3 regions of the Shewanella sp. MSW genome follow, and region 2 is predicted to be linked to each of the others. Evidence: predicted binding sites of a transcription regulator. Region 2 holds the regulator's gene; each other region holds the start of a gene.

Region 1 (10,085 bases), on a different contig from region 2:
GGGCACAGGACTTGGGCTGGCGGTGGTGCAGTCAGTCGTGCGCAGCCACGGCGGCAAATTGGATCTCAGCTGTGAGTTGGACACCGGTTGTACCGTTACGCTGAGCTTCCCACTGATGACAGCTTCTCAAGGGGGGGCGGTATGAGCGAAGCAAAAATTCTTTTGGTGGAAGATGACGCCGCACTCCGGGAAGCGCTGCTCGATACCTTGCTGCTGGCCTGTTACGAGTGTGTTGACGTCGCCAGCGCCGAAGAAGCGATAACGGCTTTGAAAGGTAATCGTTTTGACATGGTGATAAGCGATGTACAGATGGAGGGTATCGGCGGTATGGGGCTGCTGGATTATCTGCGTCAGCAACATCCGCAGTTGCCAGTCCTGTTGATGACGGCCTATGCCACTATTGATAATGCCGTCAGTGCTATCAAGTTGGGAGCGGTAGATTATCTCGCCAAGCCGTTTGCTCCTCAGGTGCTGCTTAATCAGGTGAGTCGTTATTTACGCCCCAAGGTGGTTAGTGGCAGCCCCGTAGTGGCTGATGAAAAGAGCTTGGCCTTGCTGGCATTGGCGCAGCGGGTAGCCGCTTCTGACGCCTCTGTGATGATAAGTGGCCCCAGCGGCTCGGGCAAAGAGGTGTTGGCTCGCTACATTCATCAGCACAGCCAAAGACCTGACGGGCCTTTTGTGGCGATTAACTGCGCTGCCATCCCGGAAAATATGCTGGAAGCCACCTTGTTTGGCTACGAGAAAGGCGCCTTTACCGGGGCTTATCAGGCTTGCCCCGGCAAGTTTGAACAAGCTCATGGTGGCACACTGCTGCTCGATGAGATTTCCGAGATGGAGCTGTCTTTGCAGGCCAAGCTGCTGCGGGTGCTGCAGGAGCGTGAGGTTGAACGCCTGGGGGGCCGCAAGACCATTAAGCTCGATGTCCGGGTACTGGCAACTTCCAACCGGGATCTGAAAGATATGGTGGCCAAGGGCGAGTTTCGCGAAGATCTTTATTACAGGATCAATGTGTTCCCGCTTGCCTGGCCGGCATTGAATCAAAGACCGGCGGATATCATTCCGCTGGCCAAGCATCTGTTGGCACGCCATGCCGAAAATGCGGCAATTAACCCGGTTCCAGCTCTTAGCGATGCTGCCGTGCGGCGTTTGTTGGCCCACCGCTGGCCGGGGAATGTCCGTGAGCTGGATAACGTGATCCAGCGTGCACTGATCTTGAATCAAGGGCAGATAGAAGCCGGCGATATCATTATCGATTTGCAGGATGTTGCGCTGCGAGATACCACAGCCCAGGAAACGCCTGAGGCGCTCGGTGATGAGCTCAAGGCTCAGGAGCATGTGATTATTCTCGAGACTCTGGCCCAGTGTCAGGGCAGTCGCAAGCTGGTAGCCGAGAAATTGGGGATCAGTGCCCGCACTCTCAGATACAAGATGGCGCGTATGCGTGAGATGGGCATAGAGGTGCCCGCCTGAGTCATCTCCCAAAGCGGCCGTCAGGCCGCTTTCCAATCCTTTTGTCTTTCCTCTGGCTCTGCTTGAATTCAGGGCCTTTAGCTCTCTCAATTTTGATTATTCCACTTTTGGCAAACTAATTGCATAGAGTCCGGTAACCCAGGTTTTTCGTCAATTCGCTGACGACAGGAGTGAGAAGATGCAAATAGGTGCCAATTCTTTATTGCAGGAAATGCAATCACTTAAAGGTGAAATTGCCCCAACGGGATTTCAGTCTTCGCCTGTACGTCAGGTGGGCAATACCTCAGGAACTGATTTCGGCCAATTACTGGCCCAGGCCGTAGGCAATGTCAGTGAGTTGCAAAGCACATCATCCAATCTGGCCACCCGGCTGGAGATGGGCGACACCACTGTGTCTCTGTCTGACACTGTTATTGCCCGCGAGAAAGCCAGCGTTGCCTTCGAGGCCACAGTGCAGGTGCGCAACAAGCTGGTTGAAGCCTACAAAGAGATTATGAGCATGCCTGTTTAAGGCCTGCTTGCATCACAGATCCCGGATAACAGGAACGCACAGTGAGCACAGAATTAGTAGCAGGATCCAATGTTTCCGCCGCTGGAACTACGCTGGATGGGGCCCAACAGGAAAATAAGTCGGGTGTATTGGGCTCCCTCGGGGGAGTGGATATGCTGCGGCAGATCACCATGATCCTGGCATTGGCTATCTGTCTGGCACTGGCGGTATTTGTGATGATTTGGGCTCAGGAGCCTGAATATCGGCCACTGGGCAAGATGGATACCCAGGAGATGGTACAGGTTCTCGATGTACTGGATAAGAACCGGGTGCCGTACAAGATTGAAGTCGATGTGATTACTGTGCCTGAAGACAAGTACCAGGACGTGAAGATGATGCTGAGCCGCGCCGGTATAGATTCCAGCGCCGATGCCAAGGATTATCTGAGCCAGGATTCCGGCTTTGGTGTCAGTCAGCGGATGGAACAAGCCCGGCTGAAGCAGAGTCAGGAGATGAATCTGGCGCGGGCGATTGAAGAGCTCAATAGTGTCAGCCGTGCCAAGGTGATCCTGGCGCTGCCAAAGGAAAATGTATTCGCCCGCAATCGCGCCAAACCCAGTGCCACAGTGGTGGTCAGTACTCGCAGGGGCGGTTTGGGCCAGGAAGAGGTTGATGCAATAGTAGATATTGTTGCCTCTGCAGTTCATGACATGGATCCCAGCCGGGTGACTGTGACAGACTCCAACGGCCGCTTGCTGAACTCAGGCAGTCAGGATGGGGTATCTGCCCGCGCCAGACGCGAGCTTGAGCTGGTGCAGCAAAAAGAAAACGAATACCGCAACAAGATAGATTCGATTCTGATGCCGATCCTCGGCCCGGAAAATTTCACTTCCCAGGTGGATGTCAGCATGGACTTCACCGCCGTCGAGCAAACAGCCAAGCGTTTCAACCCGGATCTGCCATCACTTCGCAGTGAAATGACAGTGGAAAACAACAGCGTTGGTGGCAGCAGTGGCGGCATCCCCGGAGCCCTTTCCAATCAGCCGCCGATGGAGTCCAATATTCCTGAAAACGCTGCCGATGCCGCAGAAAGCAGCAGTGTTACTTCAGGCAACAGCCATAGGGAAGCGACCCGTAATTTTGAGCTGGATACCACCATCAGCCATACCCGTCAGCAGATAGGTGTGGTACGCCGGGTCAGTGTCTCAGTGGCGGTCGACTACAAGGCAGGTGCTGCCGGTGAAAATGGTCAGGTCGCCAGAGTGCCTCGCACAGGTGAAGAGATGGCCAATATCCGTCGCTTGCTGGAAGGCGCCGTTGGCTTCAACAGCCAAAGGGGCGACATGATAGAAGTGGTGACTGTGCCCTTTATGGATCAACTGGTTGAAGATTTGCCTGAGCCACCTCTGTGGGAGCAGCCCTGGTTCTGGCGGGCGATGAAACTCGGCATAGGTGCCTTGGTGATTTTGGTGCTTATCCTGTTCGTGGTGCGTCCCATGCTCAAACGCCTCATCTATCCCGATGGCCAGAATATGCCGGATGAACCTGCGCTGGGGCATGAGCTGGCAGATATTGAAGATCAGTACGCTGCCGACACCCTGGGCATGCTCAACCGCCCTGAAAGTGAATACAGCTATGCCGATGACGGTTCGATACTGATACCGGATCTGCACAAAGATGATGATATGATTAAGGCCATACGTGCTCTGGTGGCCAATGAACCTGAACTGTCCACCCAAGTGGTGAAGAACTGGTTGCAAGAAGATGCCTGAAAAAAAAGCGGATAAACCAGCCGAGAGCGGCTTCGACGTCAAGAATCTCAACGGGATTGAGAAGACCGCCATTTTGTTGCTGAGTCTCAGTGAAGCCGATGCGGCCTCTATTCTCAAACACTTGGAACCCAAACAGGTTCAAAAGGTGGGTATGGCCATGGCGGCCATGCAGGAGTTCGGCCAGGAGAAGGTGGTTGCGGTTCACAAGCTGTTTCTGGATGATATCCAGAAATACTCCTCCATAGGCTTTAACAGCGAAGAGTTTGTGCGCAAGGCACTGACTACCGCGCTGGGTGAAGACAAGGCCGGTAACCTTATCGAGCAGATTGTCATGGGCAGTGGCGCCAAAGGCCTCGACTCGCTCAAGTGGATGGACGCCAGACAGGTGGCGACTATCATCCAGAACGAACACCCGCAGATCCAAACCATTGTTTTGTCCTATCTTGAACCGGATCAGGCGGCGGAAATCTTTGCCCAGTTCCCGGAAAACACCCGTCTCGATTTGATGATGCGTATCGCCAACCTTGAAGAGGTGCAACCTGCAGCACTGCAGGAGCTTAACGACATCATGGAGAAACAGTTTGCCGGTCAGGGTGGCGCCCAGGCCGCCAAGATGGGTGGCTTGAAGGCTGCTGCCAACATTATGAACTACCTGGATACCGGGGTGGAGAGCCAACTGATGGAAACCCTGCGCGAGTCCGACGAAGAGATGGCGCAGCAGATCCAGGACTTGATGTTCGTGTTCGAAAACCTCATCGATGTCGACGACCGTGGTATTCAGACGCTGCTGCGGGAAGTGCAGCAGGATGTACTGATGAAGGCGCTCAAGGGCGCCGATGAGCCATTGAAGGAAAAGATCCTCGGCAATATGTCCAAACGTGCTGCCGAATTGCTGCGTGACGATCTCGAGGCCATGGGGCCAATTCGTATCAGCGAAGTGGAAGTGGCCCAGAAAGAGATATTGTCCATCGCCCGTCGCTTGTCCGATGCCGGAGAGATTATGCTCGGTGGCGGCGGCAGTGAAGAATTCCTCTGACAGGCGAGTTGAATGACAGACAAAAAGGTGTCCCACAATATTTTGCCGCCGGATGAAGCAGACGAGTTTGTTCATTGGCAGTTGCCCGATGTGGGTGACGCCATGCCGCTTAAGCCGAGTAACCTGTTTGGTCACAAACCTGGACGCATAGAGCCCAAGGCTGTTGCCGAAGAAGTTATTTCGCCACCGACTTTGGCTGAAATCGAATCTATCCGCGAGCAAGCCGAGCAGGAAGGTTTTGCCGAAGGTAAGGAGCAAGGGCTGGCCAAAGGCCTGGAGGAAGGGCGTCTTCAGGGCTTGGAACAGGGCCACAGTGAAGGTTTTTCCCAGGGGCTTGAGCAAGGCCGGGAAGAAGGCCTACAGCAGGCCGCCGCCATGATAGAACGTTTCGATGCTTTGCTCGCTCAGTTCGAGGCGCCGCTGGCGCTGCTGGATACCCGGATAGAAGAATCGCTACTGACCTTGGTCGGCACTTTGGCGCGCAATCTTATTGCCCATGAATTGAAAACCCATCCGGAACATATACTGGCGGCGCTCAGGCAAGGGATAGATGCCCTGCCACTCAAGGAGCAGAAAGTGAATCTGCGCCTGCATCCCGAAGATATGGCTTTGGTCAGCGAGCTCTACGGTGAAGAACAACTGGCACGTAACCGCTGGACACTGGAAGCCGATCCCGGCCTCAACCGGGGCGATTGTGTGGTGGACAGCCAACGCTCGCAAGTGGATATGCGTCTGGAAACCCGTTTGGACGGGGTGTTTGCCAATCTTGAAGCCGAACAATCCATGTTGGCGAAAAGGGCTGCTCAGCAGCAGGCCGCAATAGACGATAGGATAAGCCCGCCTATACCGGACAGCGAGCAGGGGCAAACGCTTGCAGATGAACAAACAGCCGTTGTGAGCGACAAGGCCGAGACCGCAAGTCAAGAGGGCGAACAGCCCAGCGAAGGAGACGCTCATGATGCAGCAGCGCCGAAGCCAACTGCTGAGTGAACTCAAACACTTGGCCGAAAAGCAAGCGCCGTTTCAAGCGGTTGCCAGCGGCCAGTTGGTGCGGGTGGTTGGCCTGACGCTGGAAGCCAGTGGTTGCCGGGCGCCGGTCGGCAGTCTCTGTGCCATAGATACCATGGCGGGTAAGCTTATTGCCGAGGTGATAGGTTTTGACGATGAGCTATTGTATCTGATGCCGGTGGAAGAACTCAGGGGCGTGCTGCCCGGAGCCAAAGTGATGCCGCTTGGTGAGCAAACCGGGCTCAGCGTTGGTTTGAGTCTTCTTGGTCGGGTGCTGGACGGTAACGGCCAGCCGCTCGATGGTATGGGCGCCCTGCACACAGACGAACAAGCCTCGCGCCACAGCCCGGCAATCAACCCCTTGGCCAGACGGGCGATTACCGAACCGCTCGATGTAGGCGTCAGAGCCATCAATGCCATGCTTACCGTGGGCAAGGGCCAACGTATGGGGCTCTTTGCCGGCTCCGGTGTGGGTAAGAGTGTGCTTCTTGGCATGATGACCCGCGGCACCACGGCCGACATTATTGTGGTTGGCCTGGTGGGGGAACGTGGCCGGGAAGTAAAAGAGTTTATCGAAGAGATCCTGGGCGCAGAGGGACGGGCCCGCTCTGTGGTCATAGCTGCTCCGGCAGATACCTCTCCCTTGATGCGCCTTCGCGCCTGCGAAACCTCGACTCGGATAGCCGAGTATTTTCGCGATCTCGGCTATGATGTTCTGCTGTTGATGGATAGCCTGACCCGTTATGCCCAGGCGCAGCGGGAAATCGCTCTGGCGGTCGGTGAGCCGCCGGCAACCAAAGGCTATCCGCCTTCGGTATTTGCCAAGTTGCCCCGTTTGGTGGAGCGCGCCGGTAATGGCGGTGAAGGGCAGGGCTCGATCACTGCCTTCTATACTGTGCTTACCGAAGGGGATGATCAGCAAGATCCCATTGCCGATGCCTCGCGGGCCATTTTGGACGGTCACATAGTGCTGTCGCGGGCCTTGGCCGACTCAGGACATTATCCGGCGATAGACATTGAAGCTTCCATCAGCCGGGTGGCACCTATGGTGATAAGTGAGGCGCACCTCGAAGCGATGCGGCGCGTCAAGCAGGTGTATTCGCTCTACCAGCAAAACCGGGATCTGATCTCCATCGGTGCCTATTCCCAAGGCTCGGATCCGCGTATCGACAACGCCATACGCCTGCAACCCGCCATGAACGCCTTTTTGCGGCAGGGGATGCGCGATGCTATTAGTTTCAGTGATTGCCAGCAGATGTTGGGGCAGCTTGCAGCCCAATGTAAGGTGTAATATCACTCTGTGCATGGGTTTTGGGGCTCGACAAAAAAGTGCTGAGAATAGGGTAGCCAGAGCCTGATTGAGAGAGTCGGGTTAAGGCCCGCAAGGCAGGCAATTTTAAGGAATAGTAATACAGATGGCGAAACCCGATCCTTTGCACACAGTGTTGAAACTGGCGGTCGAAGCCGAAGAGCAGGCGGCACTGCAGCTTAAAGCCGCGCAAATGGAATGCCAGAGGCGCAAGTCTCAGCTGCAGGCGCTGCAGGAATACCGTCTCGACTATATGAAGCAACTCGATGCCCAGCAGGGGCAGAGCATTGGCGCCTCCTATTACCAGCAGTTTCATCGATTTGTTCGTCAGGTAGATGATGCCATAGGGCAACAACTTGCCGTGGTCGCCGAGGCCGATAAGCAGCGGGGCTATCGGCAGCAACATTGGCTGGAGAAGCAGCAAAAGCGTAAGGCGGTGGAGATGTTGCTGGAGAAAAAAGCCCTGCAGGCCGAAGCCAAAGCCGCCAAACAGGAGCAGAAACTCATCGATGAGTTTGCTTCCCAGCAGTTTTTTCGTCGCAAGCTGAACCACTGAGCTTCCACAGACTTTCATTCCCGGACAATTCCTTAAGAATCCATTCTATATTTTTTGTTGGCGTGAATTTTGCTTTATTTGAGACAGAGACATTAATTCTGACTCGGCCTATCTTTATCTATTGAGGGCCTAGGTGCTGGAGGAAGGCATGCAGCAGTTATCCAATATCCTGATCGGCAATGCGGGCGGCAAGGGAGTTTCCGCCACAGATGCACTACAATCTACTGATAACGAAGCTTTTTTCGCCGCTTACCAACAGGCGCAGACTAAATTTTCATTCGACTCACAAAGCGTTAAGCCGACATTTCCCGGCGGCAGTCTTGATAGTGAAAACCTCCATGCTGAACAGGCCGTTGATGTCTCGCTCATTTTGGGGCAGATAGCCATGGGCAAGAACTTGCCGTCTGAAGACGGCACTATGGTCACCGCTATGGCCACCGAAGTCGATGAGCAAAGTCTGCTAACACAGATTGCCGCTCTCACCGGGCTCAAGGAAGATGAGATCAAGGCCATGTCTCCCGAAGAGCAGATGAAGCTCTTGGAAAACCTTAAACAGAGTGGTGTCGAGCTTGGCATGGTAGTGACAGATAGTCTGGAAGGCGCAGAACTGATTACCGCTGACGAAGGCGACGAGAGTGAACAAGACAGTGCCAAACTGGCCGATACTGATCAGGAAGCGGCAAGCAAAGGCGATAGCAAAGCAGAGGATGAAACTATAGATGCTCCTTTGCTGGCTCTTGATAAGACGGTTATGGCAGATAAGGCCAAGTCTCAGCAAGGCGAGCAACAAATGGGCTGGGCGGATGCTGATAAGTCAGCGCGTAAGGCGGCGACTCAGGATGGTATGGCAGCTGTGGTTCGTGAAGCTGTGCTCAATGCCACAGAGGAAAAGAGTGACAAGATCTTGGCGCAAAGCGTAATTGCCGATAATGCCAAGACAGATACTGCCGGCAAGTTGGGTGCTGCGGTGACCGCGGCGGCAACGGCTGTTGGCGCTGACGGCAAGAGTGACAAAGCTGTCGCCAAGGATGTTCTCGCCAGCTTAGTCAAGGCTGAGGTGAAAGGTACTCAGACTGCTGCCGAGGTGCGAAGCCCTGTGAGTGACGCCATACATCAGGCGCTCAAGGGTGATGCGGCATCAACCCAGACAGATATCAGCCCATTCCAGCAACAGCTGCATCAACAAGGATTACAGCCTCCCCAGCGGGGAGAGATGGCCCAATATCAACTGTCGTTGAGGCAGGGGATGGAGCAATCACTGCAAACCGCCGATATGGTGCAACGCTTTGCCCCCGTGATGCGGCAACAGTTGATCACCATGGTCAGTAATGGTGTGCAACAGGCTGAAATTCGTCTCGACCCACCTGAGCTTGGAGCCATGATGGTCAGGGTTCAGGTGCATGGCGATCAGACCCAAGTGCAGTTCCATGTCACCCAACCGCAAACCCGGGATATGCTGGAACAGGCTATGCCCAGATTGAGAGAAATGTTGCAGGAGCAGGGAATGAACCTGGCCGATAGCCATATTTCCCAAGGTGGTCGTGAGCAAGGCGAGCAGCAAGGTGGCAATGGCGGTGGTTTTGCCCAGGAGAGCACCAACGGTGAAATTTCCGTCGAAGAAACGGTACAAAGCACAAATCACACAACAAGTTATGGCTCGGGTATAGATTATTACGCCTGAGCAGGTAACCTATAGGGATGGCATTTTTCCGCGGGCAGTGCGGTTGATTAAGGGATAGGAAAGAGGATGGCAGAGCAAGAAGAGCTTGAGCTGCAAGAGGCGCAGGCGCCTAAAAGTAGAAAGAAACTCTTTATCTTCGGTGGCATAGGTCTGGTGGTGTTGCTGCTGATTGGCGCTGGCTTGTGGTTTTTCCTGGGTGGCTCAGATGATTCTGCGAACGATGCAGCCAAGGGGGAGCAGGGTACCGAAGTCACTCAGGTCAACGACAGCAGGGAAGCCTTCTATGTCGCTATGCCCAGACCATTTCTGTTCAACCTGCCGGGGGCCAACCGTTCCAGGCTGGTGGAGATTAAGGTGCAGCTTATGGTGCGGGGCAGTGATGACGATGTCACTATCAGGAAGCATGTTCCATTGATTGAAGATGCACTGCTGACTACCTTCAGCGGTGCCGATGTCGAAAAGCTCAGCAGCCAGGCGGGTAAGGATGAGCTCAGGCAGTTGGCGCTGCTCAATGTGCAAAACACGCTGCAACCGGTAACAGGCCGAAAAGTGGTTGAGAAAGTGCTGTTTACCGGCTTTGTGATGCAGTAACAGGGACAAGAGGCGAAGGCAATATCGTGAGTGATTTATTAAGCCAAGACGAAATTGATGCGCTGCTGCATGGCGTGGACGACGTCGAAGAAGATGATTCGCAGGAGTCGACTCTTGAAGCTCAGTCCTATGACTTTTCTTCACAGGATCGTATCGTCCGTGGCCGGAT
Region 2 (10,085 bases):
GGGCCGCAGAGTAATAGATATCGAGAAACAAGCACTGGATAACCTGTACCAGTTTGTTGATTCCCCCGAGTTCGCCCAAGCCTGCGAACTGATCCTCAACTGCAGCGGCAAGGTGATAGTGATGGGGATGGGGAAATCGGGCCATATAGGCAACAAGATTTCTGCCACCCTCGCCAGCACGGGCACCCCGGCATTCTTCGTTCACCCGGGCGAAGCCAGCCACGGCGACCTTGGAGTGTTGAGTGAAAACGATATCGTATTGGCTATCTCCAACTCGGGCGAGTCCAGCGAAATTCTAACCCTGATCCCCGTCATCAAGCGCCAGGGGATCCCTATGATCTCCATGACAGGCAAGCCAGAATCCACCATGGCTAAGCTGGCGCAGCTGCATCTATGCATCAAGGTGCCGGAAGAAGCCTGCCCGCTGGGCTTGGCCCCCACCTCCAGCACCACGGCCACCCTGGTGATGGGAGACGCCCTGGCGGTCGCCCTGTTGCAGGCCAAAGGCTTTACCAAAGACGACTTTGCCCTGTCGCATCCCGGCGGCGCTTTAGGGCGCAAACTGCTGCTCAAGGTCAGCGATGTAATGCATAAAGACGAAGAACTGCCGTTGGTCACAGAAGATATCTGTATCACAGACGCCCTGTATGAAATCTCCAAGAAGGGTCTGGGTATGACCTCAGTAGTCAATCAGCAGAAGCAGCTTGTGGGTATTTTCACCGATGGTGATTTGAGACGTGTCATCGACGCCGGAGTCAACCTGCGTACCACCAAAATAAGCGACGTCATGACCCGGGATTGCATCACCAGTGGTGACAATATCCTCGCGGCGCAGGCGCTCAAGGTGATGGACGAAAACGACATTAACGGCCTTATCGTCATCAATGGCGCCAATGAGCCGATTGGAGCACTCAATATGCTGGATATGGTCAAGGCGGGGGTTATCTGATGAGTCATCAAGGTTTTTACGGACCCATAAGCGAAGACAACTGGCAAAGAGCCGCCAAAATCAAGCTGCTTATTTGTGATGTCGACGGTGTCTTCTCCGATGGCCGTATCTATATGAGCAACAGCGGCGAAGAGCTGAAGGCCTTTCACACCCGCGATGGCTATGGAGTGCGCTCGCTGCTGTCCTGCGGCATTCAGGTGGCGGTGATCACCGGCCGCAAGTCCCAGATAGTCGAAAACCGCATGACGGCCCTGGGGGTAGACAAGATTTATCAAGGCATAGACAACAAGCTTGAGCCCTATGAGGCGCTGCTTAAACATTATGACCTCAAGCCTGAACAAGTGGCCTATATAGGTGACGACATTGTCGACCTGCCGGTGATGAAGCAAGTTGGACTGGCGGTTTGCGTGGCCGATGGCCATCCTTGGGTAAGGCAGCACTGCCACATGATCACCCAGATTACCGGCGGCCATGGTGCGCTGCGGGAGCTGGCGGATCTTATCCTGCTCAGTCAGGACAAATTTGAAAATGCCCACGGAATGAGTATATGAATAGGGTCACTCTGGCCATTATTTTGTTTTTCTCCACTGCACTTATCCTTTACTGGCAGGTGCAGAACAAGCGCAACGCCCAACAGAGCGAGGCGCCGGTGGATGTTGTGCGGCCGGACTTTGTCGCCGATGACCTGCGCTCAGTCAACTTTGACGAGCAGGGCAATGTCGCCAGCAGGGTCGCGGCGGCACACATGGAACACTATGAAGCCAATGAGAAGACCTTCTTCAACCAACCGGTTTATCTGGTCTATCCGGACAAGGGCGAAGCGCAGTGGCGCCTGTCTGCCAACGAGGGCAGGCTCAATCGCAAGAGTAACCGAGTGGTACTTGAAAATAATGTTATCATCGACGCCATTAGCCCCAATGAACCGATCCAGAGCCTGAAAACCAGTTATGTGGAGCTGGATCTGGACACCATGATCATGACCTCAGATCGCGAGATCCTGATCGAAGGCAGAGACTTTAATATCAAGGGATCCGGCCTGTATGCCGATCTCAACGCTCAGCAAGTAAAGCTGACCAGTCAGGTGAAAGGAACCTATGAAACCAAGTAAGCTTTTTATCGGTGCCCTCTTGTGCATCACAAGCCTGTCGGCGGTGGCCATTGAAGAAGATCTGCTGCAAAAAGTCGAGATCAGCGCCGCCAATCAGTTTGCCGATATCAAAAACAAGCGCGTGGTATACGGCGGGCCTGTCACAGTCACCCAGGGCAGTTTGAAGCTGCTGGCCGATGAACTCACGGCTTACACTGAGGACAAGAGTGGCGAGCGGATCCTGGTGGCCAAGGGCTCACCTGCCACCTATACCCAGAAGCTGGAAGATGGCCGTCAGGCCAGTGCCAAGGCCAAAGAGATCCACTACAACATAGACAGCCGCATCATGACCTTGATAGGTCAAGCCAAAGTGGAACAGGACGGCAGCGAAGTAACCGCCGAGAAGATAGTCTACGACATCAACAAGCAGCAGCTGGAAGCGGAAAGCAGCGGCAAAGGCCAAGATAGGGTAACCACTGTTATCCAGCCGGAAAACTATCAGGATCTCAATAAGAAAGAACAGCAGCAGGAGCCGCAATGACCAGCACCCTGACGGCACAAAACCTGGCAAAGAGTTACAAGAAGCGCAACGTAGTCAAAGATGTCAGCCTATCGGTCAATACCGGCCAGATCGTGGGGCTGCTGGGCCCCAACGGGGCGGGCAAGACGACTACCTTCTATATGGTGGTTGGCCTGGTGCAGAGTGACAAGGGCCGTATTTTCATTGACGACGACGAGCTGACCTTGGATCCCATGCACCTGCGTGCCCGTAAAGGCATAGGCTATCTGCCACAGGAAGCCAGTATTTTCCGCAAGCTGTCGGTACATGACAACATCATGGCCGTACTGCAAACCCGCAAAGAGCTCAACAGCGACGAGCGCGAGGAACAACTCGAACAGTTGCTGGAAGAATTCCACATTACCCACATACGTGACAGCCTGGGGATGTCCCTCTCCGGCGGTGAACGCCGCCGGGTGGAAATCGCCCGGGCATTGGCCGCCAATCCACAGTTCATTCTGCTGGATGAGCCGTTCGCCGGTGTGGATCCCATCTCAGTTATCGATATCAAGAAAATCATCGAACAGCTTAAGTCCCGCGGTTTGGGGGTGCTGATCACAGACCACAATGTTCGCGAAACGCTCGACGTTTGTGAGCGAGCCTACATTGTCAGCCATGGGCAGTTGATTGCCGAAGGCACACCCGCTGAAATCTTGGACAACCAGCAAGTGCGTGCTGTGTACTTAGGCGAACAATTCAGGCTATAGTTAGGATCATGTCATCCGGCGGCAATTCCGGGTATTATAGTTTGTTATTATTGAATTTTTTCCTTGAAAAATAACGAGTAGGGATTAGCGGTATAATGAAAGCGTCACTCCAGCTCAAATTGGGTCAACAGTTGACCATGACACCTCAGTTGCAGCAGGCAATTCGCCTGCTGCAACTGTCGTCCCTTGAGCTGCAGCAGGAAATCCAGGAAGCCTTGGAAGCCAACCCTCTGTTGGAGATGGCCGAGGACAACCAGGATGACGCTATCGACGACAACCACAAGGAAAACGACGCCGGCGAATTGAGCGTCAAGCAGGAAGATGGTTCCACGGTAGAAACCTCAGAGGCATTGAACAATGAGTCTATGCCGGATGAATTGCCTATGGATACCACCTGGGATGAAGTCTTTACCGCCGCCAGCGCCTCAGGGCCGGCTATGGGCCGTGAAGATGATATGCCCTTCCAGGGAGAAACCAGCGAAGGTCTCTATGAACACCTGGAATGGCAAAAAAACCTGACCCCGTTTTCCGATACCGACGACGCCATTGCCACCGCCATCATAGATGCCATCGACGAGCAGGGCTATCTAACCCAGAGCACTGAGGAGATCCTCGAAGCCATGGGCAACCCTGAGATTGAGCTCGATGAAGTCGAGGCGGTACTCAAGCGGATCCAGCACTTCGATCCCATCGGCATCGCCTCCAGAGATCTGCGCGAATGCCTGCTGATCCAATTGCAACAGTTCAACGCCGACACCCCGCATCTGGCCGACGCCCGCTTGTTGATTGACGAACATCTGGATCTCATCGCTACCCGCGACTTTCGCACCCTGATGCGTAAGACCAAGCTCAAGGAAGATCAACTGCGTGACGCCATCAACCTTATTCAGAGCCTCAATCCCCGCCCCGGTTTGCTGGTGCAGCCGATGGACGAGGAATATGTGATCCCGGATGTCAGCGTCTGGAAGAAGAGCGGCCGCTGGGTAGTGGAGCTCAATCCGGACTGTATGCCCAAACTCGGGATCAACCAACAGTATGCTGCCATGGCCCGTAGCGCCCGCAGCCAATCAGACAGCCAGTTTATTCGTGGTCATCTTCAGGAAGCCAAATGGTTTATCAAGAGCCTGGAGAGCCGCAACGATACCCTGCTCAAGGTGGCCAACTGCATAGTGCAGTTCCAGCAGGGATTTTTTGAATATGGTGAAGAGGCCATGAAACCCATGGTACTCAACGATATTGCCGAGGCGGTCGAGATGCATGAATCGACCATCTCCAGGGTCACCACTCAAAAGTATATGCATACCCCGAGGGGAATATTTGAATTGAAGTACTTCTTCTCCAGCCATGTCGGTACCGAAGATGGCGGAGAATGCTCTTCCACGGCGATCAGGGCTTTTATCAAGAAGCTCGTGGCAGCGGAAAACCAGAAGAAACCTTTGAGCGACAGCAAGATGGCACAACTTCTGGCAGAACAGGGAATCAACGTTGCAAGACGCACCATAGCCAAGTATCGCGAGGCTATGATGATACCACCGTCGAACCAGCGTAAGAGTTTATAAATCCACAGTTGGAAATTGGAGGAATCTTTCTATGCAAATCAACCTGACAGGACATCATATCGAGATCACCGACTCACTGCGTGACTATGTGGAAAGTAAGTTTTCGAAACTTGAACGCCATTTCGAACAGATCAATAATGTGCACGTTGTGCTCAATGTACAAAAACTGCAACAGATTGCCGAAGCCAAGATCAACCTCACAGGCGGCGAAGTCTATGCAACTTCTGAACATGCCGACATGTATGCCGCCATCGACGTTCTGATTGATAAATTGGATCGTCAGGTCATTAAACACAAAGAAAAGCTGACAAAACACTAACGATGGAACTGAGTACCATCCTGCGGCCGGAGTGCACTACCTGTGCCACTCCGGGCAGTAAGAAAAAGGTACTGGAGCTAATTAGCGATCTCGCCAGCGCCCAGTACCCCACCCTTTCCTCTCAAGCGATTTTTGAAAGCCTTTTGGCCCGCGAAAAGATGGGGAGCACAGGTATAGGTAATGGTATTGCGATTCCGCATGGCCGGCTGCCTGATATCACAGAGCCGATTGCCGTGCTGGTCAAATGCGAAGAGCCTATCGCCTTCGATGCCATAGACAACCAACCGGTGGACATACTGTTCGCCCTTCTGGTTCCCGCAGATCAATGCCAACAACATCTGAGTACCCTGTCTGCCATGGCTGAAAAGCTCAGCGACAAAGCAATACTCAAGCAGTTGCGTAAATCCCGCGATGAAACAGAACTCTATCAGGTGATCACAGGATGAAACTCGCTATAGTCTCAGGCCGCTCCGGTTCCGGAAAATCCGTTGCCCTCAGGGTACTGGAAGACCTGGGTTACTACTGTGTGGATAATCTGCCCCTGCCCATGATAGGCAGCCTGCTGGAAAACCTCCGAGGCAGCAATGATCTGGTCGCCATCAGCATAGATGTGCGCAACATGCCGGATCAGGAAAAAGTGCTGGAAAAACAGTTGGCAGCACTGCCGGAAAACACCCAACTGACCAGCTTCTTCCTCAACGCTTCCGATAAAGTACTCCTTAAACGCTACAGCGAAACCCGCAGATTACACCCCCTATCCAAGAGCACTGTCTCGCTGCAAGATGCCATCAAGCACGAAGGTAAGTTGCTGGAGCCTATGTCGAAACTGGTGGATCACTACATAGATACCTCGGCACTGAATATCTATGAACTCAGTGACAAAGTGCGAGAAATTCTGCTGGGCAGCGTCGACAAAGAGTTGGTGATCAACTTCGAATCGTTCGGCTTCAAGCACGGCATGCCCCAGGAAGCCGACTTCATGTTTGATGTGCGCTTTCTGCCCAACCCTCACTGGGAGCCGGCGCTCAGGCCACTGACCGGGCTGGATGAAGCTGTGCAGGAGTTTCTCAGCCGCCAGCCACTGGTGAACAAGTTTATCTGGCAGATAGAAAATCTATTGGAAACTTGGCTGCCGCACCTGGAACGCAACAACCGCAGTTACCTCACCATAGCCATAGGCTGCACCGGCGGCCAGCATAGATCTGTCTATGTCGCTGAGCAGCTCGCCAAGCGTTTTGGCAACAGCAAACACAAGGTACAGGCCCGTCACCGGGAGCTGAGTAATGGCAAAGGTTGAACGGGAAGTCACCATAGTCAATAAGCTGGGCCTGCATGCCCGCGCCGCCACTAAGCTGGCGGTGCTGGCCAGCGAGTTCGAAGCCGATATCACCCTGATCCAAGGCGAGAAAAAAGCCTCGGCCGCCAGTGTGCTTGGGCTCTTGATGCTGGAAACCGGCCAAGGCAAGAGTATTCGCCTCATCGCCGAAGGCCCGGATGCCGAACCCGCGATGGACGCTATCTGCGCCCTGATCAACGCCCGTTTCGACGAAGCCAGCTAAAGCCTTAGCGCTGCACTCTTTGTTTCTATAACACCCCAGTCTTGAGGTAACATATCCTCGCTTTGCATCACAGGGGGAACTGCATGCCAATAGAAGCGCTCGACCAAGAGCTGACAGAACAACGTCTTACTCAACTAAACCAAGCTCTTAGCAGTGGTATGTTCGTGCATGTGCGCGACATGCTGCAGCGAATGACGGCTTCGGATATCGCCTTTATTCTCGAATCTTCACCGCCGCGTACCCGTCAGGTACTCTGGCAACTGGTGGATCAGGAGCAGAGCGGCGAGATCCTCGAAGAGCTGGGTGAGGATATGAAAGACCAGCTGATCAGCCTTATGAGTCCTGAGCGTTTGGCGCGGGCGACCGCGGGTATGGATACCGATGACCTGGCCTATGTGCTGCGAAGCCTTCCCGATACCCTCTACAAGCAGGTACTGCACTCCATGAGTGCCCAGGACAGGGCCAGGGTCGAACAGGCGCTCTCTTATCCGGAAGACAGCGCCGGTAGTCTGATGAACACAGATACCGTGACCCTGAGGCCTGACGTCAATGTCGATGTGGTGCTGCGTTATCTGCGCCAAAGGGGCGAGCTGCCCGAAGCCACAGATACCCTCTACGTGGTAGATAGACGCGATATTTTGCTCGGTGGCGTCAAGCTCTCCAGCCTGCTAACCTGTAATCCCACCGCCGGGATCCGCAGCATAATGGATCCCGAACTTGAGAGCATTCCCGTCACCATGCCGGACAATGAAGTGGCCCAACTGTTTGAACGCCACGACTGGGTCTCGGCGCCAGTGGTCGACAGCGAAGGCCATCTGCTTGGGCGGATCACCATTGATGACGTGGTGGACGTTATCCGAGAAGACGCCGAACACTCCATGATGGGTATGGCGGGGATGGACGATGATGAAGACACCTTCGGCCCCGTGTTCAAGAGTGCCTTTCGCCGCTCCCTATGGTTGACCTTCAACCTGTTTGCCGCCCTGCTGGCCGCCTCGGTCAGCAATATGTTTGAAGGCACGCTGGAAAAATTTGCCACTATAGCAATTCTGATGACCATAGTGCCCAGCATGGGCGGCGTTGCCGGCAACCAGACGCTGGCGCTGGTGATCCGCGGTATCGCCCTCGGCCACATAGGCCAGAGCAACTCCCGCTGGCTTATCGGCAAGGAATTGGCCATCGGCTTTCTCAATGGCCTGTTGTGGTCGGCACTGGTATTCACTGCCGTGTGGATCTGGAAAGGCGATCTGGCGCTCGGCGCCCTTATTGGCGGCGCCATGTTGATCAATATGACGGTAGCCGGTCTCGCAGGGGCCAGTATTCCGCTGATCCTGAAAAAGCTCAATGTAGATCCTGCGCTGGCCGGCGGCATGGTGCTGACGACTGTGACGGATGTAATAGGCCTGTTCGCCTTCCTGGGATTGGCGACTCTCGTTTTAATGAGCTGAGGCTCTGGTTCTAATGGACTGAAGGCTCAGGTTCTAATGGGCTGAAGGCTTGGTGTTGATAGCCTGAAGCTCTGGCCTAGATGAATTGCAGAAATAGCAGGGGGCGACCAGGTTCGTCCTCTGACTGTGGAAGATAGCGAGTCAGTCTTTAAGCCAGTGCACCTTGGGCTCATCCTGTTCACAGAAGACAGAGACACACTCATTGCGGCTCACCAGCAGATATTCCTGCAACTTGAGATTGGCGCTGGCCATAAAGCCGCTGCGTTCGGCCTCCTGGCGATACCAACCACCGTTGGAGATACGGAACAACCAGCCATTGGAAAGGCTGCACTCGGTCCAGAACTCCATCAGATCGCCTTCATCCAGCATCCGACAGCCAACCACAGAGTCAAAGTGCACCAATGCTCGGCTGCCCTCAACACTCAGTTCGATATCCAAGCCCTGACTGTCATAACAAAGGCGGATAAATCTCACCTCGTCGCCGAGATAATCTGTCGCTATCGGTAAGCCTTTGGTTTCGAGCATGCTCCCCCCTGGCAAGGACATAATGCCCTACTTTAGAAGGATAATAATTGCCTGTGCAAGCTGATTTGGCCAAAAAAACGTGAAATACCCATAAAGAGAGTGCGGGTAAGTTCAGAGCAACTGACTCGCACATCTCCAGAGTAAAACCCGCTTCCGCCGAATAGAGATTTAGGGCTTAAGCGGTGCTTCAAAGCCGTAAGAGGCCAGAATGGATTGCCCCTTGGGAGAGAGAATATACATGGCCAGCGGCCAGGCGGCAGAGTCGGCCTTATCCAGCACCAGCATGCCATAGTTGGCACCCACTGCCAGCGACTCGGGCAACGCCACTATCTTGAGATCAGGCACTTCTTTCTTGGCCAATACGGCATTGGTGCAGTAGGTTAGAAATACATCCGCCTGTTTGTTGGCCATCACCCAGCCATAGGGATTTTTGCCTTTCGGCGCCTTGGCACTGTCGGCGCCACCGGTCAGCTTGAGCGCCTTGGCCGCCAGTTTGGCCTGACTACCGGGCTTGATAGCTTCGGCGCGGTCAAACACCTTGAAAGCATAGTCACCGGCAGGGTCGGCCTTGGGAGTAGAGGTGCCCAGCTTGATCTTGCTGTCCAGCAGAGTATCCAGCATATTCTCTGTCGTCAGAGGAACATTATCTTGCGCCAAGGCGCACAGGCGGTTACGGGCAAACATCACCACAGGCGCACCCTTGCCTTCCTGCATCAGTTTCTGTGGATGCTTCATATTGGCCGACGCAAACAGGTCGACCTTCTCGCCCTCTTCAATTCGGCCTCTGAGCAGGCCTGAAGGAGCAAACTGAGCATTAACCTTAACGCCGCCATCGGCCTGATAACTGGCGATAACATCCGTCATGGCTGTCTTCAAACTTCCTGCGGCCCTGAATTCCAAATCCGCCGCCTGCGAGAAGGCGGGCAGTAACAGTGCGAGTAAGCAGACGCTCTTTTTCATTTATTTTTCTCCGGTGTATAAGATACAGATGCCGCTAAACTCAACCAAACCGCATCACAAATCAACGCACCACGGCAAAACTTGTCATAAATTCCCCTCAAGATCACGCCATCTGAAAAGGAGAACCGAAGAAAGGGACAATTTGACCCAATAAAAAGGGCCGCCGCAGCGACCCTTAAGCTTAAAATCTTAGCCAAGTGGACTAAGAATAATCTCTACCCGACGGTTCTGTGCCCGCCCCTGAGGGCTGGCATTTGAGGCGATTGGGCTGGCCTCACCTCGGCCTTGGGTCAGCACTCGCTGTCCGGATACGCCTTTACGGATCAAGTAATTACCTACCTCACTGGCGCGAACCTGTGACAATCTCAGGTTGTAAGACTCAGAGCCGCTGCTGTCGGTATAACCCACTACAT
Region 3 (10,085 bases), on a different contig from region 2:
AGCCGCAGTCATCCCGAGGGCTGCCGTTACAGCCATGACCAGTGCTTGATATCTCATTGCTATCACCTCTAATAGGCTTACTTTGTGTGTGGTTATTTGCCCATCATAGTGATAGAAGGAGAGCTTTGACAGCTGTTAATATCGATTGGCTCTATCGTTGATTTAGATAGGTTTTTTGTGATGATTACCGCGGTTTTAGCCTCCAATTTTAGCTATCTTACCCAAATCGAACTTTTTCACATTTTCATCTCTCGTCACACTTTGGTTTAAAGTGTGCGGTAAGCTGTATTTTTTGTGTCCGGCGCTGATTGAGACTGGTCGCTGCCAGACATCGACAAGCTATACTCTGTTAACTTCCGGAATGCTTATGGGGTTGGCCTTGGCATATGGAGTGACATTATGGCAAAAACAGCTATTACCTTTTTCGGCCGTTCTGCGCTGCACGTCCTCTTGTTGTTGCTACTTTATAGTGGCAGCTCTTCTGTGCGCGCCGATACCCTGCAATTGAGCTCGCTTAATTGGCCCCCCTACACAGGTCAGATGTTGCAACAACAGGGAGCCTGTGTTGCCGTGGTCAAGGCGGCACTGGCCGCCATGGGCCATGAACTCAAAATTAATTTTTACCCCTGGAGCCGGGCAGTGAAGTTGGCAGGCATGCCTGGTTCACCCTATCTTGGTTATTTCCCCGAGTATTATCACCAAAGTGATAAGTTTATCTTTTCCAAGCCATTAGGCTTTAGTCAATTGGCCTTGGTGGAGCAATCCCAGCGGCCCGTGAGCTGGCAACAGTTGCAGGACTTGCAGCGTTACAATCTCGGGGTGGTCAAGGATTATGTTAATACCGAAAGTCTGGATCGGGCCATGGACTCAGGCCGGCAACCCTTCGAGCTGGCCAATTCCGATGAACAAAACCTTCGCAAATTGGCGGCCGCCAGAATTGATGCCGTGGTGATCGATGCCAATGTCTATCGTTACCTGCTGCGGCAACAGGGGATGGAGGAGTTGGAGGGCAAGCTTAAACTGAATCGGCAATTGCTGGCCAGCAAGGGCTTGCTGGTAGCTTTTCGAAATTCCGAAGAGGGACAACGCTGGCGGGATATTTTCGACCAGGGGCTGGCCCGTATCGATGCCAAGAGCATATTGGAGCAACACTTAAAGTATCATTGAGTTGTCATCCAAAGCGGCTAAATTGAGCACTTTACCCCAGATGGACGTGTCTGTGACAGAAAGTGCCTATGAGCTTGAACTGCTTGCCGAGCTGGAGCATAAATACCAGCAACACTTGAATGCCAGGTCTTTGGCCCAAGTCGGCTTTGCCGGGAAGACGCACGATGTGCGGGCGCTGGAGCTGGGGAACCCAAACGCCGGGGTGCCCACTGTGCTGTTCGTCGGCGGCGTTCACGGGATAGAGCGCATCGGCAGCCAGGTGATACTGGCGCTTCTTGGCAGCCTGTTGACCCGCTGCAGTTGGGATAAACATCTGCAGTTGATGTTAACTCAGATACGGCTGGCGTTTGTACCTGTGTTGAATCCCATCGGCCTTATCCGGGGAACTCGCGCCAATGGCAATGGGGTCGATTTGATGCGCAATGCTCCCATAGATGCCCGCGGCTCAGTGACTTTTATGGTCGGCGGTCAACGGCTTTCCCGCCATCTTCCCTGGTATCGGGGCCGCAGCAATCAGCTGGAAGCCGAGACCCGGGCGATTATTGACTACAGTAATGATCTTATGGCCCGCGGCAGCAGCTTGATTGTGCTCGATGCTCACTCAGGTTTTGGCCTGGTGGATCATATCTGGTTTCCCTTTGCCTGTAAGGACACGCCTTTTGCCCGCTTGGGGGAGGTGTATCATCTAAAGCAGTTGTTCGAAATGAGCTACCCCCATCATTGTCATTATCATATTGCGCCTCAAAGCCGCTTCTATCGCACCCACGGCGATATTTGGGATTATTTGGTCAGTTGTAACCCCCAAGTGCCTTTCCTTCCTTTAACGCTGGAAATGGGCTCCTGGGCCTGGGTTAAAAAGAATCCCAGGCAATTGCTGCGCTTCTCCGGTTATTTCAACCCTCAAAAGCAGCACAGGCTGCAGCGTATTTTACGGCGTCACTTTACCCTGATGCAGTTCTTGCTCGATGTGGGGTATGCTCAGGTACTGGAACAACTGCCTGAACTTCATCGACATCACCTGGACTATCAGGCACGAAACTTTTGGTATCCACAAGCGGCGGAGAAACCAAGTCATGACTGAGCAGCAAACCTGGGTGCTGATCCGTGGCCTGATGCGCGATAAACGTCATTGGCAAGCCTTTGCCGATAATCTGCTGGCGGCGGGGTTTCGGGTGGAGCTCATCGATCTGCCTGGAAATGGCGATAGGGTGGCGGATATCAGCCCCTGGGATATTCAGGATTATGCAGACTTTGTTGCAGATGAACTGCTGCGGCGCAAGGTGGCTAAATGCCGAATATTGGCTATTTCCATGGGCGCCATGGTGGCCATGGAAATAGCCGGGAAAAATGACGCTGAAGATGGCCGCCAAAAGGAGTTTCAGATTGAGGGGCTTTTATTGCTCAACAGCAGCGCCGCCGATCTTTCGCCTTGGTATCAGAGATTTCGGCTGCAAGCCCTGCTGCGAGCCTTGTGCTCCAGAGTCAAAGGTGAGGGCATTCAATGGCGCGAGGCGACGATTCTTGCGCTTACCAGTCTTGCCCATGCCAAAGATAAGTCTCTGTGCCGTCACTGGAGCCAACTGGCGCTTGAGGCCAAAACCACACTCGCCAATGGCCTGCGACAAATTGTTGCCTCGGCACGCTTTCGCTCCCCGGCTAACTTGCGGGTGCCGGCAGTCATTGTTTATGGCTGTGATGATCGCCTGGTTTCGCCCAAGTGCAGCGTTCGCCTGGCGGCCAAATATCGACAAAAGCCGATTCCTTTTTGCCGCTGCGGTCATGATGTGGCGTTGGATAGGCCTGAGTTATTGCTGGAGTTGGTGCAGCGTTTGAGTCGACAAATGCCTTAGACTTGCTTGGGGAAGTTTGAGCCCAGGTCAAAATCGAGTCAGATATCCGACCTGGGCTTTGTGATTAGTGGGAGGCGACCACTGTCTTGCCTATGGGCGTTAAAGAAAGCAAGGCCAGCTTCAGATGCTGAATGCCAAAAGGTATGCCTATGATGGTGACAAAGCAGGCCAGGGCGTGGGTCAGGTGGCCTATCGCCAACCAAATTCCGAACAGCAGGAACCAGGTGATGTTGCCGACCATACCCAGGGCGCCGGTGCCCAAGTCTTCGCGGCCAGAGAGCCTGTCGCGGTTGATATGCTCCTGACCGAAGGGCCAGAATGCCAGTTCACCTATGACAAAACAGGCGCGGCCGAATGGGATACCTATGATACTGATAAAACAGAGCAAGCCGACAAACCACCAGGCCAGTCCCATGACAAAGCCGCCAAGAATAAACCAGGCAATATTAAAAATAAGACGCAAAATAGCCATTGAGTGCTCCTTTAAATGGCGGATCAGCCGCACAGTTTTACTGTAAAGCTTGGGGATATTTCGATTAATAGCCAGAAGCGTGCCATAATTATAACCTGTTGAATAATATGGGTTGTTGCTATTTCTAAGCCTGGGCGGATGGCGGGGATTGGTGATTTATACCAATAAGTGGCGATAATCATCATAGAGCGAAGCCGCAATGAATTAGCTACCAAGCCATCACTTGGTTGGCATAAAGCCTACTGGTGCCTGTGAGGATTTGTGGCCTGAACCCTGTCCTCCTTGGCGGCAATCACATACAATAGCTATCCCTTGCACACCTTAGCCTTGAAATATATCGCCACTGCCATGCCTTTAGCCGATTTCAAACTGGATAAAACCCCGGTTCAAGCCTTTGAGTTTCGGGGACATCAGCTGTTTATCAAGCGCGATGATCTACTTCATCCCAGTTTCAGTGGTAATAAGGCGCGCAAGTTCCGTTATTTCCTCGACCATGACTTTCCCGGTATCAAGCGCCTGATAGGTTATGGCTCGGCCCAGGCCAACTCACTCTACTCTATGGCGGCGCTGGCCAAACTCAAAGGTTGGCAGCTGGACTTTTATGTGGATCACCTGCCGGACTGGTTGCAGCAGCGCCCCCTGGGTAACTATCGCGCCGCGTTGGAATTGGGCGCACGGGTGATTGCCGTAAAGAATACGCCCAAGGCCGAGTTGATGACCGGCATGACCCTGGAGAACTTTGTCAGGCAGCATATTGTACCTGAGTGCGAGCACAGCCTGTTCGTTCCCGAAGGGGGCCGCTGTAGTTATGCCGAATACGGCGTGGCTCAGTTGGGCGCCGAGATTTTACAGTGGCAGCAGCAACAGGCTGCCCATAACCTCAAGCTGTTTCTGCCATCGGGAACTGGTACAACGGCACTGTTTCTACAGAAGTATTTTTGTGAGCAACAGGCTGATATTGAAGTGCTGACCTGCGCCGTGGTCGGCGGAGACAGTTACCTCAAGACCCAGTTGCTTGAGTTATCGCCCGATGAGGCATTGCATCCAACTATTGTTACACCTGAGCGTAAGTATCATTTTGGCAAGTGTTACCCCGAGTTTTACCAACTTTGGCAAGAGCTGGAGCAAAGCGGTATCCGCTTTGAGCTTTTGTACGATCCGCTCGGCTGGCAAGTGTTGCTCGACTTCTTGCAACGTGAGGGCGACTGCCAGGTACTGTATCTGCATCAGGGGGGGCTCCTTGGTAATGAGTCCATGCTTCCCAGATACAGGCGTAAATTCGGTTGAGTGGGAACCTTGACTTCAGATCAGCTGGTTGCGCTTGAGGATCTTATGAGTACGCTCTGCCAAACGTTGCAAGGATTTGAGATCGGCAAGCCCAGGCACCTCGTCATCGAGACGGGACTCCCAAAAGCATACCTCAGTGTCCAACATCTCCAACATTTTCTTGGAGCAACCCAGGCATTTCCCACCGCATAGGCTGGCTTCCGGCAAATTTAATGGAATACAACGCCGGATCTCGCCCAGCAATGAACGCATCGCTTCCGTGGTATTCGGTTTAATGGATCCGGGTTTAGTCGCGCTGCTTTTAGCGGCTGTGATGGATTGATTCAAGACAACACCGACAGATGAGTTTATTAAGCATCAGCTTAATTCAAGTGGAAGGCTTGGATAATGATCTGGCGCTTGATTTACTGTTTATCGCCATTTGGTCAGGCTGCTTCCCGGGATCACGGGAAAAGGCCTTGACCAAATGTGATGTTTACCCGATTGCTGCTGGATAACAGTCCAATCTGCCTGAGCGCTCGATACAGTGAGAGGATAGGGGTATCGAGTGGGTATTTCGACAGTCTTACTTATTGGCGCTCAGCAACCACTTCATAAACTTGAGGGTTTCTGTACGCTTTGAGAAGGTTTGCTTCTTCTTGCCTTTGCTGTCGGTAAAGGCGATTGAGTTTTTGTTGATGGAAATTGAATCTACAGGAAAACTTACTGCGATTTCATGTCCGTTTACTTTGTATGACATAGGCCACACTCCTTATTTCTGTTAGCGCCGGTATTGGCGTATATAATCTTAACTATAGAAAATCCTTAGCATTTATTGCGAAAGATGCGTTGGTTGACTATTGAATGTACCCAGTTTGTCACCCTTTATCAAGCCCCCCGATAGACTGAAGTGCATAAAGGCACTTCGGGTGTCAGTAGAACATCAGACCATCGCCGCAGCACAGAGTTCACCACAGCTGTGTGACATTTCAATTAAACTCAAGAATTATTAACTGAACGGACTTACTTAAGAGGCCTGGAGCGAGATGGGACGAGCTGAGGATACCTTAATAATTCAGCTTATTGTATAGATAATTTACTACAAGTCAAGCAGTATAAATATTGGGCCGACATATCCGGAACTACATGTTTCTGCTACTCTTTTTTCTGATGGTGCCAATGGTTCCCTGACGCACTTTGGCTTGAACACAACTTGAAGTGATTACACCGGATGGATTGGTACCTTACCTTATAGTGGCAAGGAGTGCGTTAATGAATAGAGTGTTGATTGGCATAGGATTATTTATTCTTTTGCTCTGGCCAGGGTTGTGCCCGGCGGTCGAACCTGAGCCGGAAACGTCAAGCGAGCAAAGTGCTGCTGGGGCTTATGAGTACCGCGATCCCTTGCTCCGGGATACCCCCAGAGGTGCCCTGCAGGGCTTTATGCATTATGCCCGAGAAGGGGATTATCAAACCGCGGCCGAGTATCTGGATCTGCGTTTTCTTCCCGCCGGTATGACTGCGGAGCAGGGGCCACTCTATGCCAAGCAGTTGCTGGCGATTATCGAGCGTAATCTCTGGCTCAATCCTCAGGAGCTTGATGATACCCCAGAGGGTAAAACCGACGACAAGCTGCCCGCTTACCGGGAGGGGTTTGCCCGTTTGGAAGCCGAAAAAAAGGCCTATCAGCTCCTGTTGCAGCGGGTGCCGAGCTCTGAATACGGCAGTCTGTGGAAGGTTTCCAATGCCACGGTTGCCAAGCTCCCAAAACTTTACCAGGCCTTGGGCTATGGCCCTGTGGTGGAGTGGTTTATCGAGCACATTCCTGAAGGACGCCTGTTTACCCTGAATCTTTGGGAATGGGCCATGATGCTGGCCTATCTGGCGCTGGCATTCTTATTCGTGGTGCCTTTGACCTGGTTGCTGCAATGGCCACTTTCACGTTCATCACACCCGCTCAAGGCTGAATTGGGCGCCTTTATTCGCGGCCCACTCAGGTTCTTTGCCGCTGTGGCACTCGATAGGGCCATGCTTGCCAACAGTACCTTGAGCGCTGCGATGCAGGAGATAGTCAACACAGGCTTTTTCTTTATTCTGGCCACGGTTTGGTTGATATGGGCGCTGGTGGGGCTGGCACAGAGCAGTCTTAGGGAGCGCTGGATAGCCAAAGGCAACAAACAGGCGGCCTCCTTGTTGCGTCCTCTTGGGAATTTTTTGCGGGTGGCCCTGCTCAGCCTGGCGACCTTATTATGGCTCGAGCACCTGGGGTTTAATGCCGGCACTATACTGGCCGGGATGGGCATTGGCGGGCTGGCAATCGCCTTGGCCTCGAAGCAGTCGATAGAAAACCTTATTGGCACCATTACTCTCTATTCGGCCGCGCCTATCAAGGTTGGCAATATTGGCAATTTCGGCGGAGTTCGCGGCACAGTGGAGGAGATAGGCCTACGCTGTACCCGCATTAGAACTCTGGATCGCTCTGTCATTCATATGCCCAACGCCAAGTTGGCCGAAATGGAGATAGAGAATATTTCAGAGCGGGAGAAAATCCGTTTTAAGACAGATATCCGTCTCGATTACAGCACTGATGCCAAACAGTTGCAGGCGATCATCAATGACATCAAAGCCTTGCTAAAGCAGCATGAGAAGGTGGATGAGTCACCGATGCGGGTAACCTTCAAGGGCTTCGGCAACGCCGGACTCGAGTTGAATGTACTGGCCTATGTCGGCACCACCAGTTTACCTGTTTATCAGGAAGTCGCCGAGGAGTTGCAGCTGGGGATCATGGCGATTGTCGCCGAGCACGGCAGTAAGATGGTACCTGTATGGCCGGTTTCACCTTAATGCTACTCAGATTCCGTATTGATTCGGTTTGAAAATACCGCTCACGGTAAAGTGAACGGTATCAGCAGGGTCTTCAGTCCCGGATTCAAGCTCGCATCGCTTTTTCACCCCTGGCAAGGCCTACCACGCCGGAGCGGGACACTTCCACTACCTTGGTGACCTCGGTCAGCGCGGCAATAAAGGCGTCCAGTTTATCGCTGGTGCCCGCCATCTGTACTGTATAGAGATTGGCGGTTACATCGACAATTTGGCCGCGGAAGATATCGGCGGTGCGTTTTACCTCTGCCCGCAATGCGCCGCTGGCCTTGACCTTGACCAAGGCAAGCTCCCGTTCCACATGGGTGGACTCTGTGATGTTGGATACTTTGAGCACATCGATAAGCTTGTGCAGCTGCTTCTCTATCTGCTCCAGAATGCTCTCATCGGCCTCTACTGCGACTGTGAGCCGGGAAAGTGTCGGATCATCGGTGGGAGCCACAGTGAGGGTTTCAATGTTGTAGCCACGTTGGGAAAAGAGACCGACAACTCTTGACAGGGCGCCGGGCTGGTTTTCCATCAATACAGATATGATTCGACGTCTCATCAGCTTTTCTCCGTCTTGCTCAGCCACATTTCATTCATAGCGCCACCACGAATTTGCATCGGGTAGACGTGTTCGGTTTCATCGACACTGATATCCACAAACACCAGCCTGTCTTTCATGGTCAGGGCTTGTGCCAGTTTGCTCTCCAGCTCATCCACATGGTCGATATTGATCCCAACGTGGCCGTAGGCTTCGGCTATTTTGGCAAAATCAGGCACTGAGTCCATATAGGAATGGGAGTGGCGGCCGGAGTAGATCATGTCCTGCCACTGTTTCACCATCCCGAGGAAACGGTTGTTGAGATTGATGATTTTCACCGGCACATCATATTGCAGTGCGGTGGAAAGCTCTTGAATATTCATCTGAATCGAGCCGTCGCCGGTGACGCACACGACGGTTTCATCCGGCATCGCCATCTTGACCCCCATGGCGGCCGGCAAGCCGAATCCCATGGTGCCCAGGCCGCCTGAGTTGATCCAGCGCCGCGGCTTGTCGAAAGGATAATAGAGGGCGGCAAACATCTGGTGCTGGCCAACATCGGAGGCCACATAGGCATCACCGTTTGTCAGGCGATAGAGGGTTTCTATCACTTGCTGGGGCTTGATCCGTTCAGCATTGCGCTTATAGTCGAGGCAGTTGCGGCTGCGCCAGGAGGCAATTTGCTGCCACCAGTGTTGCAGCGCCTCGTCATCCTGAGGCGTTACCTTGTCTTCATCCAGTAATTGCAGCATCTCGTTCAGCACCTTATCGGCCGAGCCCACAATCGGAATATCCACCTTGATGGTCTTGGAGATGGATGAAGGGTCGATATCTATGTGCAGTATGGTGGCATCCGGGCAATATTTGGCGACATTATTGGTGGTTCTGTCATCGAACCTCACCCCAATACCGAAGATTAAATCTGAATTGTGCATGGCCATATTGGCTTCATACAGGCCGTGCATCCCCAGCATGCCCAGGTTGTTGTGATGAGATCCGGGAAAGGCGCCCAGCCCCATAAGCGTATTGACCACAGGCAGTTTCAGTCGTTCGGCCAGAGTCAACAGCTGCCGGTGGCAGCCGGAGATAATGGCGCCGCCGCCCACATACAGCACTGGTTTTTTGGCGGCCATCAAGGCCTGCAAACCCCGGCGGATCTGGCCCTTGTGACCCGAAAGCGTCGGGTTGTAGGAGCGCATCTTAATCTCTTCCGGGTATTGATACTCGTGCAGTATCGCCGGGTTGAGACTGTCTTTGGGGAGATCCACTACCACAGGGCCGGGGCGGCCGCTGGCCGCAATATAGAAGGCTTTCTTGATAATGGTGGGAATTTCGGTGGGGTCTGTCACCAAAAAGCTGTGTTTCACCACAGGGCGGGAGATCCCTATCATGTCGCACTCCTGAAAGGCGTCATTGCCGATCAGGTTACTGGGCACCTGGCCCGAAAGCACCACCAGAGGGACTGAATCCATATAGGCGGTGGCGATGCCGGTAATGGCATTGGTCGCTCCCGGGCCGGATGTCACCAACACCACGCCGACCTGGCCTGTGGCTCTGGCGTAACCATCGGCCATGTGCACGGCCGCCTGTTCATGGCGGACAAGAATATGTTCTATATCGGATTTTTGATGCAGGGCATCATAGATGTCGAGAACTGAGCCACCTGGGTAGCCGAATATATGTTTTACGCCTTCGTCAATTAACGAACGCACTATCATGCTGGCGCCTGAAAGCATCTCCATTTGGTACTCCTTGATAAGATACCGTTACGGTAAACAGTAACTTTTACAGCGACGGTTATCGCTCTAATCCAAGCCGGAAGGGTAGTTCCGGCCAGCTGTCGACCCGGCCCTGGGGGCTCACCTCCCTGTAGGGAAGGGGTCTCTGTCACCAATGGACAGAATTTCATCATATTGGAAAGAGA

The links. The regulator sigma-54, encoded in region 2, starts transcription at its own class of promoters, with help from an activator protein. The targets are predictions, from matches to a motif close to GTTGGCACGNNNNTNGNNT.
Region 1: the regulator sigma-54 is predicted to act here: its motif matches at 7,701-7,719, upstream of AYI96_RS15180 (flagellar hook-length control protein FliK).
Region 3: the regulator sigma-54 is predicted to act here: its motif matches at 3,558-3,576, upstream of AYI96_RS01265 (YccF domain-containing protein).

Annotation. Positions count from the first base shown of each region.
Region 1 is NZ_LVDR01000014.1:104,726-114,810, reverse strand. It holds gene AYI96_RS15220 (sensor histidine kinase) at 1-145, shown strand, start outside; gene AYI96_RS15215 (sigma-54-dependent transcriptional regulator) at 142-1,473, shown strand; gene fliE (flagellar hook-basal body complex protein FliE) at 1,652-1,984, shown strand; gene fliF (flagellar basal-body MS-ring/collar protein FliF) at 2,026-3,735, shown strand; gene fliG (flagellar motor switch protein FliG) at 3,728-4,771, shown strand; gene fliH (flagellar assembly protein FliH) at 4,784-5,761, shown strand; gene fliI (flagellar protein export ATPase FliI) at 5,730-7,070, shown strand; gene fliJ (flagellar export protein FliJ) at 7,195-7,644, shown strand; gene AYI96_RS15180 (flagellar hook-length control protein FliK) at 7,793-9,325, shown strand; gene fliL (flagellar basal body-associated protein FliL) at 9,392-9,916, shown strand; gene fliM (flagellar motor switch protein FliM) at 9,943-10,085, shown strand, end outside.
Region 2 is NZ_LVDR01000003.1:339,248-349,332, forward strand. It holds gene AYI96_RS04715 (KpsF/GutQ family sugar-phosphate isomerase) at 1-949, shown strand, start outside; gene kdsC (3-deoxy-manno-octulosonate-8-phosphatase KdsC) at 949-1,500, shown strand; gene lptC (LPS export ABC transporter periplasmic protein LptC) at 1,497-2,057, shown strand; gene lptA (lipopolysaccharide transport periplasmic protein LptA) at 2,044-2,577, shown strand; gene lptB (LPS export ABC transporter ATP-binding protein) at 2,574-3,302, shown strand; gene AYI96_RS04740 (RNA polymerase factor sigma-54) at 3,398-4,861, shown strand; gene hpf (ribosome hibernation promoting factor) at 4,893-5,180, shown strand; gene ptsN (PTS IIA-like nitrogen regulatory protein PtsN) at 5,183-5,626, shown strand; gene rapZ (RNase adapter RapZ) at 5,623-6,477, shown strand; gene AYI96_RS04760 (HPr family phosphocarrier protein) at 6,464-6,739, shown strand; gene mgtE (magnesium transporter) at 6,823-8,187, shown strand; gene AYI96_RS04770 (hypothetical protein) at 8,329-8,712, opposite strand; gene AYI96_RS04775 (molybdate ABC transporter substrate-binding protein) at 8,881-9,672, opposite strand; gene AYI96_RS04780 (OmpA family protein) at 9,862-10,085, opposite strand, start outside.
Region 3 is NZ_LVDR01000001.1:298,674-308,758, forward strand. It holds gene AYI96_RS01245 (cytochrome-c peroxidase) at 1-57, opposite strand, end outside; gene AYI96_RS01250 (substrate-binding periplasmic protein) at 400-1,167, shown strand; gene AYI96_RS01255 (M14 family zinc carboxypeptidase) at 1,220-2,248, shown strand; gene AYI96_RS01260 (alpha/beta fold hydrolase) at 2,241-3,017, shown strand; gene AYI96_RS01265 (YccF domain-containing protein) at 3,082-3,489, opposite strand; gene AYI96_RS01270 (pyridoxal-phosphate dependent enzyme) at 3,838-4,776, shown strand; gene AYI96_RS01275 (hypothetical protein) at 4,792-5,028, opposite strand; gene AYI96_RS01280 (hypothetical protein) at 5,342-5,515, opposite strand; gene AYI96_RS01285 (mechanosensitive ion channel family protein) at 6,028-7,599, shown strand; gene ilvN (acetolactate synthase small subunit) at 7,685-8,182, opposite strand; gene AYI96_RS01295 (acetolactate synthase 3 large subunit) at 8,182-9,903, opposite strand.